3 regions of the Paenibacillus sp. P4_A9 genome follow, and region 1 is predicted to be linked to each of the others. Evidence: riboswitches for the same ligand, from Rfam matches in the RefSeq annotation. Region 1 holds a riboswitch; each other region holds the start of a gene.
What was found. A riboswitch is a leader RNA that binds a small molecule or an ion and turns the genes downstream of it on or off. The one in region 1 is predicted to bind thiamine pyrophosphate.
Positions count from the first base shown of each region.

Region 2: another riboswitch for thiamine pyrophosphate. It lies ahead of thiC (phosphomethylpyrimidine synthase ThiC); the one in region 1 lies ahead of AC1DVJ_RS05665 (ECF transporter S component).
Region 3: another riboswitch for thiamine pyrophosphate. It lies ahead of AC1DVJ_RS05160 (thiamine phosphate synthase); the one in region 1 lies ahead of AC1DVJ_RS05665 (ECF transporter S component).

Region 1 covers NZ_JBFUHL010000004.1:62,401-68,255, forward strand. Annotated here, with positions in the region: gene pyk (pyruvate kinase) at 1-228, opposite strand, end outside; gene AC1DVJ_RS05655 (helix-turn-helix transcriptional regulator) at 355-1,137, shown strand; gene AC1DVJ_RS05660 (DUF3105 domain-containing protein) at 1,138-1,833, opposite strand; TPP riboswitch at 1,980-2,089, shown strand; gene AC1DVJ_RS05665 (ECF transporter S component) at 2,225-2,821, shown strand; gene AC1DVJ_RS05670 (ABC transporter ATP-binding protein) at 2,827-4,323, shown strand; gene AC1DVJ_RS05675 (energy-coupling factor transporter transmembrane component T family protein) at 4,314-5,111, shown strand; gene AC1DVJ_RS05680 (YuzC family spore coat inner layer protein) at 5,209-5,604, opposite strand.
Region 2 covers NZ_JBFUHL010000028.1:26,815-32,669, reverse strand. Annotated here, with positions in the region: gene bioF (8-amino-7-oxononanoate synthase) at 1-283, shown strand, start outside; gene AC1DVJ_RS17985 (alpha/beta hydrolase) at 280-1,074, shown strand; gene bioC (malonyl-ACP O-methyltransferase BioC) at 1,037-1,906, shown strand; gene thiC (phosphomethylpyrimidine synthase ThiC) at 1,948-3,717, opposite strand; TPP riboswitch at 3,815-3,924, opposite strand; gene AC1DVJ_RS17970 (AbrB/MazE/SpoVT family DNA-binding domain-containing protein) at 4,047-4,283, opposite strand; gene AC1DVJ_RS17965 (sugar phosphate isomerase/epimerase family protein) at 4,561-5,415, shown strand; gene AC1DVJ_RS17960 (Gfo/Idh/MocA family protein) at 5,419-5,855, shown strand, end outside.
Region 3 covers NZ_JBFUHL010000003.1:273,822-279,676, reverse strand. Annotated here, with positions in the region: gene AC1DVJ_RS05175 (thiazole synthase) at 1-192, opposite strand, end outside; gene thiS (sulfur carrier protein ThiS) at 198-401, opposite strand; gene thiO (glycine oxidase ThiO) at 385-1,629, opposite strand; gene AC1DVJ_RS05160 (thiamine phosphate synthase) at 1,630-2,250, opposite strand; TPP riboswitch at 2,400-2,498, opposite strand; gene hflK (FtsH protease activity modulator HflK) at 2,627-3,637, shown strand; gene hflC (protease modulator HflC) at 3,634-4,506, shown strand; gene AC1DVJ_RS05145 (bile acid:sodium symporter family protein) at 4,727-5,710, shown strand; gene AC1DVJ_RS05140 (SdpI family protein) at 5,691-5,855, opposite strand, start outside.

The DNA.
Region 1 (5,855 bases):
TTGTCCGATGCGGATTTCAGGACCTTTGATATCCATCAGAATCGGGATAATTGTACCCATTTCTTGGGCAGCTTGGCGTACACGCTGAATTCGACCGCGGTGCTCGTCCAGATCGCCGTGAGCCATATTTAATCTCGCGACGCTCATGCCAGCGCGAATTAATTCTTTCAGGGTAGAGACGGAGTCGCATGCAGGACCCATGGTACAAATGATTTTCGTTTTACGCATCGTGAAGGACTTCCTTTCGAATGTAAGAGATTAGTTGGCTTCATTATATGCCTTATTGATGCGACTTTCTATGAACTATAGTATGCTATATGTAATATAGTACGATAAAAGGATGGCGAGACTCCTATGCAGCTAACAGGCATCCACTATGATAAAAGCAGTACATGGAACGAGGAACAGCCCAATATTCGCCCCGATTGGACGCTTGTTTTCGTGATCTATGGCCGCTGTGTGTACTGGATTCGCGAGAAAAAACAAGTGCTAGAGAAGGGGCAATGGCTGCTCATTCCAAGCAATACACCCTATTATGGACGAAGTGTGCCCACCAAAATTCATGAGAAATTTGTGCTGCACTTCGATGCACGAACAGCCTCGGACGTCTTCCCGCTGTTTCAACTTACGTCCCACACCTGCCGGCAAACGGGGAAATTCGATATCATTGCCGAACGGCTGCGACTGATGCACAGAGGGTGGCAAGACAAACAGCCCTATTACCAGGCGCTATGCGAAGCGCACGGGCAAGAGCTGTTTGTGTATCTCCAGCGGGAGTGGGATCAAGCGGCCACAACCTCGGCAACCGCACTACTCGTGGAACAAATGAAGGGATATATTCAGAATCATTACCGCGAACATGTAACAAAGGATGAGCTAGGTGCTTGCATTAACCGATCTCCGAATTATGCAGCGTCCCTTTTTCGTCAAGTTACAGGTCAAACCATCAGCGAATTCGTTCACGTCACGAGGATCAAAACAGCCGTCTACATGCTGCGGCATTCCGCTCTGACTGTAACCGAAATAGCCGAGTTTATCGGCTATAACGATCCTTCTTATTTTTATCGCGTATTCCGAAGAATTACGGGTTTAGTACCAACCGAGCTAGTTTCAGATCGTGAAACCATTCGCAAATAACTACATCGTTCCGCCGCCAAGACGCACGTTAGCCGGAATTTGCTCAGGACCTTTGTTGATATATTCGTAAATAAACGTGCCGACACTAGCTTCATCGAATTTGGCGAGTGGCATCGTTTTCGTCCAAGCTGTAACAACGACCTCTTGATCGGCAGGCACATCCACATTGGGAACCGCGAGAACACCTGCGCCGGCGGTCTTGAAATGGGTCAAGTACTCGATTTGATCGAGCAGCTCTTTCGGTGCATCTGGATGATAATGAATGATGATATCGCCATGCTCCAGATTGTGGACAAGCATCTCATAACCAGGTCTCTCTTTATAGAATCCGAATTTCAAATCATGAGGGCTATGTATGCCCGATGTAGGGATTTTCATCTCGTACATCAAGGTGCCGTCCTTATGATCGCGTCCGTAATCTTTATCTGTTGTGACCTGAATGTTGGCATGGTAATTAAGCGTATCTAGACTATACTTGCTGGCTGAGCTTTGAATGAGTGAAGTACCTATACTGCCAATCGCGATAATGAGTAGGGCATGTGAAATTAGGAGCCAGGTTTTATGCTTCTTCTTCAGGGCTTGCTTTTCGGCCTTTTTCAACCGTGAGTTGTTATCGTTGTTCATTCTTGCTGCCAGCACGTAGCTACTAATAGCCGCAATGAGTATGGCTAGTCCAATATTGAGCAACATTGTCATCGTATCAGTCCCCTTCTAGTTATTGAAAAATAATGAAGACACTACAAATTGTAGTTTTTCTTTGGGGTAGAGTCAACTTCTACGAGAAATCTTTGGGAAAAAAAGGATTGCCAAAAAGCGGCTAATCCGCTACAGTTAAGCCAAATGAATAGCAACACGGGTGCTTGATGAAGTCAGGCTGAGATAGTGGCCCTATGCCACTGACCGTTAATCTGATCTGGATAATGCCAGCGTAGAGACCTGATGTGCTTTTTTTGCACAAATGTTCAAGCCTGCCGTTAATCCGGCGGGCTTTTTTTGTCCTTAAGGACGATGGAGCGATGTATCCAAGGTTGGCATGTTCGCCTATCTCATTGACAAATATGGATTGGGAAAAGGAGTCGAGTAGAAGATGGCACAGCAAGAAGTAAGTAAAAAAGGGTTAAAGCTGACTGATATTTTGATCACGATTGTCATTTCAGCGGTGTTCGGTGTGATTTATCGGATTTGGGGACCGTTCTATGATCTATTGAAGCCGCTAGGCTTGCATGCAGAGCAGTTGAGCTACGGCATGTGGTTCATGGCCGCAACCTTCGCGTTCCTCGTTATCCGTAAGCCAGGGGTTGCCCTGTTGGCAGAAGTGGCGGCTGCAACGATTGAGGCACTATATGGCGGCCATTGGGGAGTGGCAACGCTCGTGTTTGGTTTGCTTCAAGGACTTGGTGCAGAGCTGGCGTTTGCCTTATTCCGCTACCGTCGTACAACCGTGGGGGTAGCCATTCTCGCAGCCTTTGCTTCAGCGATCATGTCCATATTTGTGGATACCTACTATGGCTATATCGAGCAGCTGACCTTCTGGAATTACGTTTTATTCGTTAGCTTGCGACTACTGGGCAGCGCTTTGATCGCTGGTGTGTTCGCGTACTATTTGACGAGTGCATTGTCTCGCACGGGTGTACTGAATTTGATTCGTCCCGTTTCCAAAAAAGATTACGACGTACTGGGGTAATTGAGATGAGTGAAGGAATGAGCGTTACGAATCTACGGTTAAAATATCCCGGTGACGACGCCCCCCTGATCTTTCAGGGGGTTTCCTTTTCCATCGAGCCTGGTGAGAAGGTGCTGCTTCTGGGACCAAGCGGATGCGGCAAATCTACCTTGCTTCAGGTACTGAGCGGGATCGTCCCTGACATGATCGAGCTTCCGCTCAAAGCGGATGAGATTCGCAGACCTAGCCGGTGGGGGTATGTGTTTCAGGATCCAGATACGCAGTTCTGTATGCCCTATATTGACGAAGAGATCGCGTTCGTGTTGGAAAATCAGGAAGTGCCGCGCGAAGAAATGCCTGCGCGCATTCAGCATTACTTGGCGCTGGTCGGCCTTCATTTACCGGATGCTCACACGCTGATTAGTACGCTGTCTCAAGGGATGAAGCAGCGACTAGCAATTGCCAGCGTACTGGCGTTAGAGCCAGAGGTGATCTTCCTCGATGAGCCCACGGCGCTGTTGGATGATGAGGGCACGAAGCAGGTGTGGGACACGATCCGGTCGATTAGCGGGGACAAAACCCTCCTCATCGTTGAGCACAAAATTAGCGGCATGCTGGATCTTCTCGACCGTTTGATCATCCTGACACCTGAGGGTGGAGTTTTGGCAGATGGGGCACCGGATGCCATGTTCAAGACGTACAAGGAACAGATCAGGGAATATGGCATTTGGTATCCCGAGGTGTGGGAGGATTATGCCAAGGAGAACCCGCAAGCGAATGCGAAGGTAGATGAGCAAGGAACCCTCCAACAAAGCCTACAGTCCATAGAGCCCGTCATGGTCTTCCGGGATTTCGTCGGACTTCGCAGCGGACAAATCAGGACCTCTGTGGATAACTTTCATGTATATCCTGGCGATTGGATCACCGTTGTCGGTGCCAACGGCGCAGGCAAAAGCTCGCTCCTCCTCGCAATCATGCGGCTCATTCCGACCCGCGGAAGCTGTGTGATCGCGGGCGCAAAGGGCAACAAAGTCGAGCAGCTTGCAGAGCAAGTCGGCTTTGTGTTCCAGAACCCGGAGTTCCAGTTCGTTACGAACTCCGTGGAGGAAGAGCTGACCTATGGCATGCCAGAGGGTCAGCCGAGGAACGGGCAGTGGGCAGCGGCTGAGCTGCTGCTCCAGGAGTACGACCTGCTCGCGCTGCGCGAGCGGCACCCGTTCCAGCTCTCGATGGGCCAGAAGCGCAGGTTGAGCGTGGCGTCCGCGATGGTTCGCGGGCCGCGCATCCTGCTGCTGGATGAGCCCACCTTCGGGCTCGATGCGCGCGGCACGCTGCGCATGCTCGAGCAGCTGGAGCTGCTGCGCGCCAGCGGGACTGTGATCGTGATGGTAACCCACGATCACGAGATCGTCCGGCGCTGGGCTACGCGCGTCTGGCAGGTCGAAGCGGGGCGCGTTACAGAAAGCGCGCCCGCACCCCTAACGCATGCCGTCACCGGAGGTGAGCCGCTGATATGCAAATAACCTTCAGCTTTCGCGAAACGTGGCTGCATCGGGTGAATCCAGGTGTGAAGCTCGTCTTGTCGATTCTGCTATTCATCGTGGTCGTTTTCACACATAACATTAACTTGATGCTGTTCCTGACGATCGGCGCGCTGCTTCCGCTGGCGTTGCTGTCGGGTCATCCTGCCAAAAGATTATTGCTATATGCGTCGCCATTTCTGCTCATCTTTGTGTCATCCTCTGCGGGGATGATGATGTTCGGGACCGGAGAGACCCTATGGTTTCACTTCGGGATTATTCGAATCACAGAGGAAAGCTTTTACCGCGGTATCCATCTTGGTTTGCGCGGTATGCAAGTAGCCTCGGTTGGCTTACTGTTCAGCTTGACCACGCGGCCTGTCGCGCTGTTTTACGCGATGATGCAGCAGTGGAAGGTAGCGCCGAAGTACGCGTACAGCTTTCTAGCAGCACTGCGTATGCTGCCCGTCATCTTAGAGGAGTTCCAGACGCTTCGCTGCGCGCTCAAGGTTAGGGGCAAGCGCAAGCAGCGGAATCCACTCACATCGTGGTATACCACGATGCGAATGATCGCTATCCCGCTGCTGGCTCAAAGCATTCGCCGTGCCCATAGGACGGCAGTTGCAATGGAAGCGAAGCGTTTTTCGATGAGTCGTAAACGCACGTATTATTATGTATCCTCCTACTCCAAGTTGGATGTTTATTACAGTGTATACTGGCTAGTGCTCATTGCAGCAGCCCATTGGCTAGCGGTTACGTGGCCGCTTCTGAGCAGTGTAGATGTTCGTTGAGCATTAAAGTAAAAGCTAAATATGAGGCGTATGTAGCGTTATTCTACAAAACAAAAGAGCAACCCAACTCCTTAAGGAGCCGAGATTGCTCTTTTTGTCATTCGCCCCATTTGAGCATGATCGTGACTAGACAGCATGGATTTCCGGTAATGCGAGGACCAACCATGAACTGTATAGCACTAGGGGAGTAGCTGGTTTTGATGTCGGACTCACTGCCGAAGGTCTGAACGATGCGATCCACTTCTTTTTGATTGCCTCTTTGAGCATTCGTCATTAATTGCTGGGCGATCGCGGGGTCTGTGAGCTTTTTGACGAGAAGATTGGCATCCTTCAATAGATGTTCAGAAGTAACGACTGAGCTAGAAAGCATTTTGGTATTAACAGGCGGATAGTTGCGGTCCCACGCCCAGTAAGGTGCATAGTGGTACGGATGAGCAGGATATTGATGATACTGAACTGGGGGATAGGGGTACAAAGTTGGGTCGTTGTACATCGAGACCGACCCCTTTCTGTAAAATGATGAGCACTAGCAATATATGTAAGTTGTAGGCGAGTGTGCATGGGTGGGTCAAATGAGAATGATAATTATCCTCATTAACTAACTTTTAATTAACTGCTTTACAAATGTAAGTGAGTTAGATATAATAAACCCAACAACATCGCATTTGGAGGAGGTAGAGATCATGGGTAAATGTGCATGCGGCAACACGCAAAACACGGAGGGCAACTGCGACGGTTCACACG
Region 2 (5,855 bases), on a different contig from region 1:
CGAGCTATTTCGTTCCCATCTGAGGGCGGCCGGTTTCACGATCGGTGTCGGCAACTCCCCGATTGTACCCGTGATTGTGGGTGATAACACTGCGACGTTACGCTTTAGCAGTGCACTTGAAGCTGAAGGTATTGCAGCAGTAGCGATACGTCCGCCAACTGTTCCAGATGGCACAGCTCGTATTCGCTTCTCGTTATCAGCCGCCCACACAGAAAAGGAACTGATGGATGCTGCTGAACTAATCCGCAGCCTTGGATTCCAACTGGGAGTGTTGAAGCGATGATGTCATATGTTGAGAAAGCGCGGACAGAGTCCAAGACAACCATGCTATGGCTGACTGGATGGAGTATGTCGGATCAGGTTTTCGATCGGCTGCGAGCGTTGTTGCCTGATTTTCATCACCTATCTGTCGATTACAGTAAGGCGGATTCGCCTGAGGACATGCTACTCTTGACGGAAAGGGCCGCCATGCATAGCGTTTCAACTTGTCAGACGAAGGATGTTCGTGGCAGGCTATTGATCTGCGGGTGGTCTCTCGGTGGATTATTGGCACTGAGATTAGCAGCCAAAGGATACGGGGATGGACTTGTGGTAATTGCAGCAAACGCTCGGTTTACCCGTTCTAAAGAAGAGAAGGAGCTAGGATGGTCCGTTGCAGCCATTAGACAGATGATGACAGGGCTACAGAAGGATCCTCAAAGTGTTGAAACCAAATTTCGAGAAAACTTATTTACAGAAGCGGAATTAGAAGAAGGTCTTGAAGGGGCACTTCCTGTCCTTGGTGGATGGACAATCCCTGGACTTCTATCTGGCCTCCAAATTCTACGAAATGTGGAAATCGTGTCTGAGCTGCCGACTATCTCTTGTCCAGTGCTGGTAGTTCATGGAACTGCAGATAAGATATGCCCTTACGGCGCTGCACGAGAGCTTGCAGACCAATTGCCGCATGCGGAGTTAATGACAATTCCTAATCGCGGGCATGTTCCGTTTGTGGCAAGGGACACTGATATAGCTGATAAAATGAGGAGTTGGTGGCATGAACACGAGGACAACCGCTATTCGTCGTCAGTTTAACCGTAGCTCCAAGGGTTTGTATGATCAGCATGCCCATGTGCAGCGAAGCATGGCTGACAGACTTGCACAATCTCTGCTGGACGTCCGCGCAGACGGGCGCAACATTCTTGAGATTGGCTGTGGCACGGGGGCTCTCACTGAAATTTTGCTTCACACGTGGTCGTCATCCGTGTCGATTACTGCACTTGACATCGCACCAGCGATGATCAAAGTGGCTGAACATCGAGTCCGATCGAGTGGATGGAACGAGATAGATGCCGGAAACAGCCTATCGTCTCGTTTACGTTTTCTTGTTGGAGATGTTGAAACGTGGGTGGATGATGTTCCATCAGCTTCATTTGATCTCATCGTCTCTAACGCCTGTTTCCAATGGCTGAATCATCCAAGGCAAACGCTGGGGCATCTTCGGCGGATTCTTCGTCCTGGAGGCAGGCTGGTTTTCACCACTTTCGGGCCTGATACGTTTCATGAATTGCACGAGTCATTTCAAGAGGTTTATCGAGCAAGTGGTATAGAACCGCAGCGGCATGGGCTGACTTTTCAATCGAGAGCGCAGTGGAAGGAATGGCTTATAGAAGCGGGATTTTCACATATCCAAGTTGAGCGTGAGGTTCGAAAGGAAACGTATACTTCCGTTAGAGAATTTCTTTACTCCGTAAAAGCAATGGGAGCGAGCACGTCAGAAGCCATTGCATGGCAGGGTCTCAGTACGCGACGCCTGTTCGCCAAGATGTATGAAGAATACGAAGAAAAGTTCGGAATACCTGGGGGCGTTGTAGCAAGTTACGAAATTCTTATGTTCGGAGCGGTGGCAGATGAGGAGAAAGGGTGAGAGGAAAAGAGGGTTGCTTCTGTTTCAGCAACCCTCTTAATTTACGTATAAATGGCGTGCCCCGCTTTCTTGAAAGCCTCCGACTTTTCACTCATTCCTTGTTCAATGGCTTGCGCATCCTCAATGCCTTGCAGCTTGGCGTAGTCTCGGATATCTTGGGAAATCCGCATGGAGCAGAACTTAGGTCCGCACATCGAGCAAAAATGAGCGATCTTGGCACCTTCTGCAGGTAGTGTCTCATCATGGTACGCGATGGCTCTTTCTGGATCCAAGGATAAGTTGAATTGATCATGCCAACGGAATTCAAAACGTGCCTTGGATAACGCATTATCGCGATCCATGGCGCCTTTATGTCCTTTGGCTAAATCAGCGGCATGAGCAGCAATTTTATAGGTGATAACCCCTTCACGAACGTCATTTTTATTGGGCAAACCCAAATGTTCTTTGGGAGTTACATAACACAGCATGGCAGTACCAAACCAGCCTATCATCGCTGCTCCAATGGCCGAAGTGATATGGTCATAGCCTGGCGCAATATCCGTTGTAAGCGGTCCTAATGTGTAAAAAGGAGCTTCGTCACAGATTTCAAGTTGTTTATCCATATTTTCCTTGATTAAATGCATAGGTACATGACCAGGACCTTCTACCATGACTTGCACGTCATGCTTCCAGGCGATTTTGGTGAGTTCACCTAATGTTTCTAGTTCTGCAAACTGAGCCTCATCATTCGCATCTGCAATGGATCCTGGGCGCAACCCGTCGCCTAAAGAAAAGGATACATCATAGGCTTTCATAATTTCACAGATCTCTTCAAAATGGGTATACAGAAAGTTTTCCTTATGGTGGGCGAGACACCAGGCTGCCATAATAGAGCCGCCTCGAGAAACAATACCTGTTACTCGTTGAGCCGTAAGAGGGACATAACGCAGCAGTACACCAGCATGAATGGTAAAGTAATCGACACCTTGCTCGGCCTGTTCAATCAGCGTGTCACGGTACACTTCCCACGTCAAATCTTCTGCTTTGCCATTCACTTTCTCTAGTGCTTGATAAATAGGCACGGTACCAATAGGAACAGGGGAGTTGCGAATAATCCATTCCCTTGTTGTATGAATGTTTTTACCCGTAGAGAGATCCATAATATTATCAGCTCCCCAGCGAGTAGCCCATCTCATTTTTTCCACTTCTTCTTCAATGGAAGACGATACTGCAGAATTTCCTATATTCGCATTTATCTTTACGAGAAAGTTACGTCCAATAATCATAGGCTCACTCTCAGGGTGATTAATATTTGCAGGGATGATCGCTCTGCCGCGAGCGACCTCGTCTCTCACAAATTCCGGAGATACATTTTCGCGAATCGCGATATATTCCATTTCGGACGTGATGATACCTTGACGTGCATAATGCATCTGGGTTACATTACGACCTATTTTCGCTCGCATAGGGTGACGATGTAAGCCAGGAAAAACCTCAGCAACGTGCTCTCCCTTGGTATATCCGTTATCTTCCGGTTTAATCGTTCTGCCTTCATACAGTTCAACATCGCCGCGTTTTATAATCCAATTCGTACGATTAGGTGGAATACCTTCACGAATATCAGTTTGGATCTCCTCATCTGTATATGCGCCACTCGTGTCGTACACCCGCAAAGGGGCGTTTTCCTGTTCTCCGTAAGCACCTGTGGTAGGGCTCAGTGTGATTTCACGCATGGGGACTCTGATGTCCTTTCGTGAGCCCTCGACATACACTTTTTTGCTTCCCGGAAAAGAGGAGGTTGAAGAAGATACGGTTTCTTTACTTGTTTCCATTGACATTTACCACGCCTCCAATAATTGATTGTGATCAAGCGGAGGATTCATGCTGCGAAAAAAAGACCGCATCTCTAATAGAGGCGGTCTCCTGGTATACAAAGAGATCTTGTGTTCCTCCGCTGGCATTATCCAGATCAGGTTTAACGGTCGATAGTTATAACTATCCTCTCAGCCTGGTCTCACCAAGCTCCCGTGACTATGCACTTAGGTATTTAATTTACACGTTAATTCCAAATTATGCAAATGTTATTTGTGAAAAAAGCCCATCAGGATCATCCCTGAGGGCTTATGTTCGGTCTTGCCGATATGTATGCTCACGCAAATGGTTAGGTAATCTCTTCAATACAATTGCTGCAAACGAGCTTCCCTTTGAAATAGGTCATGTCCTCAAAATTCCCACAGAACACACAAGCAGGCATATACTTCTTAAGTGTAATACGCTCAGGATCTACATAGACCTCGATCGCATCACCGATCTCAATATGAAGTGTCCGTCGAAGTTCAATAGGCAAAACAATACGTCCCAGCTCGTCCACTTTTCTTACGATTCCCGTTGATTTCATATACATTTACCCCCTTTTTTCATGATCAAATGACTGGCATCTTCAAGTTACAAGGCATCATAATGTGTATATACATCTATTCCACATATGCACTCAAATTCCTTTTATTTACTGCTTTTGATTTTGAATTAAAAACCCATTTATTTACAATCGGTTAAAAGCGAAAAAAATGTAAACTTAGTTCAATAGAAACGTCAACTTTTCCCCAGACAATCTTGTTATAGTAAGAAAATAAGAAATCAGCATCACATATTCAGGCGTAGGCGGAGGGGTTTTATTGATTTGGAATCGATTAGGCGTATTGTCGGATGAGGTATCCCCCAATTTCGAGAAGGCTGTAAATTGGGCTGCTGAACAGGGTTTAAAGCATGTGGAAGTCAGAGTTGTCAATGGCATCAATGTATCGGAGTTGGCTGATGCTCAGATCGTCGAAATCCGCAAAGTGGTGGAGGATCACGGACTGTATGTTTCCGCCATTGCTTCGCCCTTGTTTAAGTGTGCCTTGGAACCGAAGCGGTTGGTTGAATCCGGAGACACCTTCGGGCAGAAGGAACAGAGTGTTGAAGAGCATTTTAATAAGCTTCATAGGGTTATTGAGATCGCTAAGCTGTTGGGGACGCCACGCATTCGTATTTTCTCGTTCTGGCGGGAAACGGATCCGCAGCAGCACAGTGATGAAGTTGTTCGTCATCTAAAAAAGGCGGGAAAAATCGCCGTTAAGGAAGGTGTGATCCTGCTCCTTGAGAATGAGCCTTCCTGTAACGGAGGCTTTGCAGCGGAAGTAGCGGCGCTTGTTTCGGCAGTCGATTCGCCATCTGTTAGAGGTTTGTGGGATCCGGGCAATGAGGCGTATGGTGCTAGAGAGGCATTCCCGAGTGGTTACCTGTCCATGAAAAGTACCTTGGCACATGTTCATCTGAAGGATGCGTATATCCGTCAGGATGGAACAGCCAAATGTGTGCCTCTGGGCTCTGGCAATGTTGCATTAGCGGCTCAGATCAAAGCGCTTGAAGCAGATGGATACGATGGTTTATATACGATTGAAACGCATTTTGTTCCAGAGGGCGGCAGCCAGCTAACTGGCACACGAATGACACTTGATGCGCTTAGGGCGTTGCTAGAGGAGGTGTAGGTGTTGGCTAACTGGAAGTTCGGTATCATAGGCTGCGGATCAGTGGCTGATTTCCATATCGAGGCCATCCGTCAGATTGAAGAAGCAAGCCTAGTCGTGGTATCCAGCCGCACGGAGTCGAAGGCGCAAGCGGTTGCCGAGCGAGAAGGTTGCTCATGGACAACAGACTATCGCGAGCTACTTGCCAGGCCTGATGTGGATATCGTCTGTGTCACTACCTCAAGCGGCAGCCATGCGAGTATCGGACTGGATGTCGTGAATGCGGGCAAGCATTTGATCATTGAGAAGCCAATTACGATGAATGTGAAAGATGCAGAGAAGCTTGTGCAAGCGGCTAGAGCAAACAATGTCACACTCTCCGTCATCTCCCAGAGAAGGTTCGAGGCTCAGAATCAAGCTATTAAACGGGTATTGGATGAAGGGGCACTTGGGAAGCTCTT
Region 3 (5,855 bases), on a different contig from region 1:
GAAATTCGACGTATCCAGCATCGACAAGAAATTTGGCCGGCTCGCTTCAAATATGTTCATCCGTCGCACCGCAAACGTCAAAATTTGGGACTCACTGATATCCACCGCTTGTTTTTGAATCTGAAAATCTGGAAACTTCCCCGTACCTAACAGCAAACGTGAACGAAACTCATATGGACCGATTTTTAACATGTTTTTTATCCTCCTCCAACGAAATGAACGATCTCAATTTTGTGTCCTTCTGCAAGCTCAGCACCTGCGTGATCCTCTTTATGTAAAATGGCTGCGTTATGCTCAACCACGAGCATTTTGTCGCTTAAATCAAAGTGGGCGAGCAGCTCCACAACGGTCCGAATCGTATCGGGAACATCAACCTGCTGACCATTAATGTGCAGTTTCAATGCTTATCAATTCCTTTCCTGTGGCCGAAAATTGTTCCTTATCTGAGTGCCCCACACGCGTGGTCCCGTACGAAAAATCCGGACTAAAAGCATCTATCCAAGGGGCTAATGGTTGCAGCTGCTGTTCATAAATGTCCAGCTCTATTTGTCGCCCTACTTCTCCGCCCACGATCCAATCCGCCATCACACTCCCGGTGATCGGGCTCAGCAAAATCCCGTTGCGGTAGTGACCGCAAGCTGTATACAAACCCTCTACCATCGGCACCTTGCCGATGTAGGGCAGTCCGTCGGCTGTCTGCGGGCGCAGCCCCGACCAAGCCTTCTCCCACTCGGCATCACCGAGTGCGGGCATCAGACCCCTCGCGCGCTCCATCAGCTCGGCCAAGCCCGAGAGCGACACCTTGCGGTCATAGCTGTTCGGCACGACCGTCGCGCCGACCACCAGCCGTCCGCCGGCTTTCGGAACGATATAGCACCCTGGTGTGAACAGGGTTTTCTTCAATAGAGGCTTCGGCGTCCTAACGGAGAAGCACTCGCCCTTCACGGGATACATCGGCAGCTCAATGCCGATGCCTGCAAGCAGCTGACCGCTCCACGTGCCTGCGGCGACGACGACGACGTCGCTGTAGAGCGGACCGGCGGCCGTCAGCACGCCGATGACGCGCTCCTGCGCGGTCAGCAGCCCTTGCACCTGGGCGAAGGGTTCCACCTTCGCCCCCAGCACTTGCGCCGCCTGCGCGAACGCGGCAGCCAGTAAGGGCGCATCCACCTGCCCATCCTCGGGCAGGTAGAGGGCTCCGCGCGTCGCCCCGCTCAGCGCGGGCTCTAAGGCCGTGGCTTCAGCGGCGCTGAGCCACTGGGCCTTCTCGCCTGCGTCGCGCTGGAGCTTCTCACGCGCGCGCAGCTCCTTCTCTTGAACGTCGCTGAGCGCGACGTTCAGCAGCCCTTCACGGACGAGACCGATGTCGATGCCCGTGAGTTCTCGCAGTTCCCCGCTTAGCTCGGGGAACATGGCACGGCTCTTGCGCGCCCACTGGAACAGGGCGCCGGTGTCCTCCATCTCGGACTGCGCGCCGAGCATGCCTGCTGCGGCTGCCGAGGCTTCTCTGCCCAGCTGGCCGCGCTCCAGCAGCGTGACGGATTGCCCTCTTTTAGCCAAGTAATACGCGATGGATGTACCGATAACACCACCGCCAATGATGATGACATCTGATCTTGTTGCTGACATTTAACTCACCTCTATTTGCCTAAGCTCATCGTGATAGGCCAGAACGGCTCCGAGTGGATCCGCTGCTTCCCAAATTCCGCTCATGACCGCGATACCAGATGCTCCTGTATCCAGCACGGATTTTACTCTCGCAGGCGTCATCCCGCCAATCGCTATCACAGGAATGTTAACGTGATTAACTAGTTTCCGTAATTGCTCTAAGCCTCTAGGCGGCGCTCCCCGCTTCGAGTTTGTCGTAAAGATATGACCGAACATGACGTAGTCGGCTCCCTCTTTTTCACGCCATTTTGCCTCATCGGCATGATGCACGGAGACTCCGATGCGCTTTATCCCCTGGCATAACTCATCCTGAAAAACAAGGGATGGTGTCGTACCAGGAAGCTGCAGCCCGCCAGTGTGTAAAGCCAGTGCAATCGATGGAAATCCGTTGACGTACAGCTTTTTTGCAGGAATACCCTGCTCTATTAGGTACTGCACACCGATGAAAACCTCATCCAACGACTTCGTTTTCTCGCGAATATGAATGGCCGTAACATACGGATGAATCTGATCTGCAATCGTCGCTAACGTTGACCAGGACAGCTTCCCATTGGATATGACATGCAGTTCTCTCTCTGACATAGAAGGCTGACTCCTCTCCTACGAAACATCACTTCTTTTTAACCAAGCTAAACTTCCTGACCTTATCTTATTGAAAAACACAAAAAAAACCACTTTCCTCAGGAAAGTGGTTGTAGGTTGCCTCATCATATACAGATATTAAATCGGCTCCAAAGCTCGTTCCACTTTCCTCCGCTGGTATCAACCAGATCAGGTTCAAAGGGTTCAGTATACACTGTCTCAGCCTCTCGGCGCCCCTAGGGATTCATTCGTATGCAATTACTCAATATCATAGCATGGCAGCCAACTCTTGGAAATAACTAATTTCCTATTGAAACTATTTCCAACTTCCCCCGTATAGCATAGCAGTAAATCTTATATTAAAGGGGTGTTTTCAATGGAACCATTTGTACTGCCAGAACCAGATCGACGAAGACCTACCTCGCTCCCACCAGGCTTGGTGACTAAAATCATAGCCGGCCTTATTATCGTTCTTGTCCTCATTTTTGGATCGTCCACCTTCTATACGGTGCAGGAGCATGAAAAAGCAGCTATTTTAACATTAGGTAAATATACAACGGAGAAGGAAGCTGGGCTTCACTTTAAACTCCCTTTCCCGATTCAACAGGTGATTGTACTGCCTGCCAAAAAGACACAGCGTATCCAAATCGGCTTCCGTGAAACAGGCGGTAAAATTACGCCAGTCGAAGAGGAAGCGATGATGATCACGGGGGATGAAAATATTTTATCAGCCGATGCTGTTGTGGAATGGAATATCAGTGACATGCGTAACTACTTGTACAACATTGATAACGCAGAAATGTTCCTTCGCAACTCCGCGAGTGCAGCAATTCGCTCGGTGATCGGCGCTACGGCGCTCGACTTTGCCATTACAGAAGGAAAAACCGAGATCCAAGGCAAGGTCAAAGAGCGATTGATTGAGATGCAGACTAAATATCAAACAGGCATCCATATTGTCGACTTGAAGTTCCAAGATATCGAGCCGCCTGCGGGCGATGTGCAAAATGCTTTTAAAGACGTAACGAATGCTCGCGAAGAGAAAAACACGAAGATTAACGTCGCTACCAAATACGAAAATGATATCCTACCTAGGGAGCGCGGGAACGCTCAGGCCCTTCTTGAGAATGCCGAAGCCCAGAAGAAGTCACGTATTTTGAATGCTCAAGGGGATGTTGCGAAGTTCAATGCCCTTTATGCGGAGTATGCGAATAATAAATCGGTTACGGAAAGCAGGCTTATCATTGAGACGTTAGAGAAAATATTGCCGAATGCCAAAATTTTCATCAGTGACAGCACCGGCGAAACGGTCAAATATTTACCAATTAATGAGCTGTTACGGACACCTGCTGCTGCAACAGGCACAGCGCAAGGAGGGGCTGCGAAATGACCATGCAACGCAAATGGATTTTTAGATCGATCGTTGCTGTAGTTCTCGCTTTTTTCTTCCTGATTTCCATCTTTATTGTAAAAGAAGGACAATACCGCGTCGTTCTCAAGTTCGGAGAAGCCGTTCGTATTCAAACGGAGCCTGGGATTCATTTTAAAATCCCATTTATTGAATCGGTTCGCACGCTTCCTAAATATCAGATGGTGTATGACAGCAAGCCTACTTCCATTCTAACCAAAGATAAGAAGCCGATCGAAGTTGATAACTATACGGTATGGCGGATTGATGATGCTCAGCAGTTCCTGCGTACGATACAATCCATCACAGGCGGGGAAGAGCGGATTGATGCCGCTGTGTATAACACCGTTAGACGGAAATTATCGGAGATCAATTACAGCGATATCATCAGCGAAAATACACAGCGTGGTAACCTGAACGATGAGATTACGAAGGAAGTTTCGGAGTTGATGGAGCGTGATAACTACGGTATCCAAATCGTTGATGTACGCATCAAACGTACGGATTTGCCCGATTCTAACAAGCAAAGCGTGTATAAACGGATGATTTCCGACCGTCAATCCATAGCAGCGAAGTACTTATCCGAGGGGGATGAAGAATCGAAGAAAATCACCTCCAAGGCTGACAGACAGGCAAGCGAGTTGATCGCTCAAGCCCAAGCTGACGCGAAGAAAATCGTGGCTGAAGGCGAGCAAGAAGCGGCGAAAATTTACAATACCGCTTACGGCCAGGACCCTGCCTTCTACAACTTCTATCGTACGCTTGATAGTTACTTGGTCTCATTTAAAGGCGAGCCCGTCATTATGCTTCCTATTGATTCCCCGTACACGAAAATTTTACTAGGGAAATAAGTTTGTTGTATCTCAAAGCATGTTCATCTTCGGATGGCATGCTTTTTTTATTCTCTAGTTACGAAACGTCGTTCCGTATCTCAAGATTTCTCCTGCGTATCCCAACCAGAGTGTAGCGGATGAGTCGGAGTTTCCTTTTTAAAAGCACCTCTTATCTTATAATTGTTGTTCTGCTACAATTGTGAAATAGTTGCTGGTCACGGAAAGGATGTTCACCTAGATGCTGCCTCAGTTGAATCGTCAATTAGAAAAGATTATGCCGCTTATCACCCCCATTAGTGTCCTTATCGGCGTTCTGCTTGGTAGTCACTTAGCTGGTTATACCTATCTCTCACCTTGGCTGTTTGCCTTTATGACCTTCTCTGGAAGTATCGCTTCCAGCTTCAAAGAATTCATCAAGGTCGTCGTTCAACCACTTCCGCTCCTCACCACTTTATTCATTTTGCATGTCGGGATGCCGCTTATCGCGCTTGGCCTCGGGCATGCTGTTTATAGTCACGAACCGCTGACGATTACGGGACTTATTTTGGCCGCAGCCATTCCTACTGGGATTACTAGCTTTGTGTGGGTGGCGATCTATCGGGGCAATATTGTGCTGACACTTTCGATCATCCTGATGGATACGATTCTCTCGCCTTTCGTTGTGCCGTACACACTATCTGTGTTAGTTGGCACCAAGGTACAGCTCGATACGTTCGCCATGATGAAAGGCTTGTTCTTCATGATCGTCGTTCCGTCTCTCATCGGGATGCTGCTGAATCAATGGACGCGCGGGAAAATTAAGGAGCAATGGGGTGGCCGTTTAGGTCCTTTTTCTAAAATTTTCATGGGTGTCGTCGTCGCGATTAATAGCTCTGTCATTGCTCCCTATCTGCGGGATTTCAACGCCAAATTGCTGGGATTGGCTGCTTTTGTGCTCATCGTAGCCTCGCTGGGCTACATGATCGGTTGGCTTGTGGCTAGGTTGTTCCGCTGGGAACAAGATGTCGTGGTTGCCCTTACTTTTAACAGTGGTATGCGAAATATTAGTGCGGGCGCGGTACTCGCTGTAGCCTATTTCCCGCCACCCGTGGCGATTCCAGTCGTGCTTGGTATGCTGTTCCAACAATCACTTGCTTCCCTCTTCGGCTTTCTGCTGAATCGGAAATATGCGTTGAAAGGTGACGCACCCAGCTTAAAGGTACTTATTTCGAAAGACGGGTAAACAACACATAAGAATAGATGATGGGAATGAAGGAACTGATTGCGATTGCCGCAAGGAAGACGATGATTCCGACCGGGGTCATTAAGAACGCCGCAATTAAGGCAACAATTCCGCCCATCAACATTAGCGGACCACCTAAACGGTG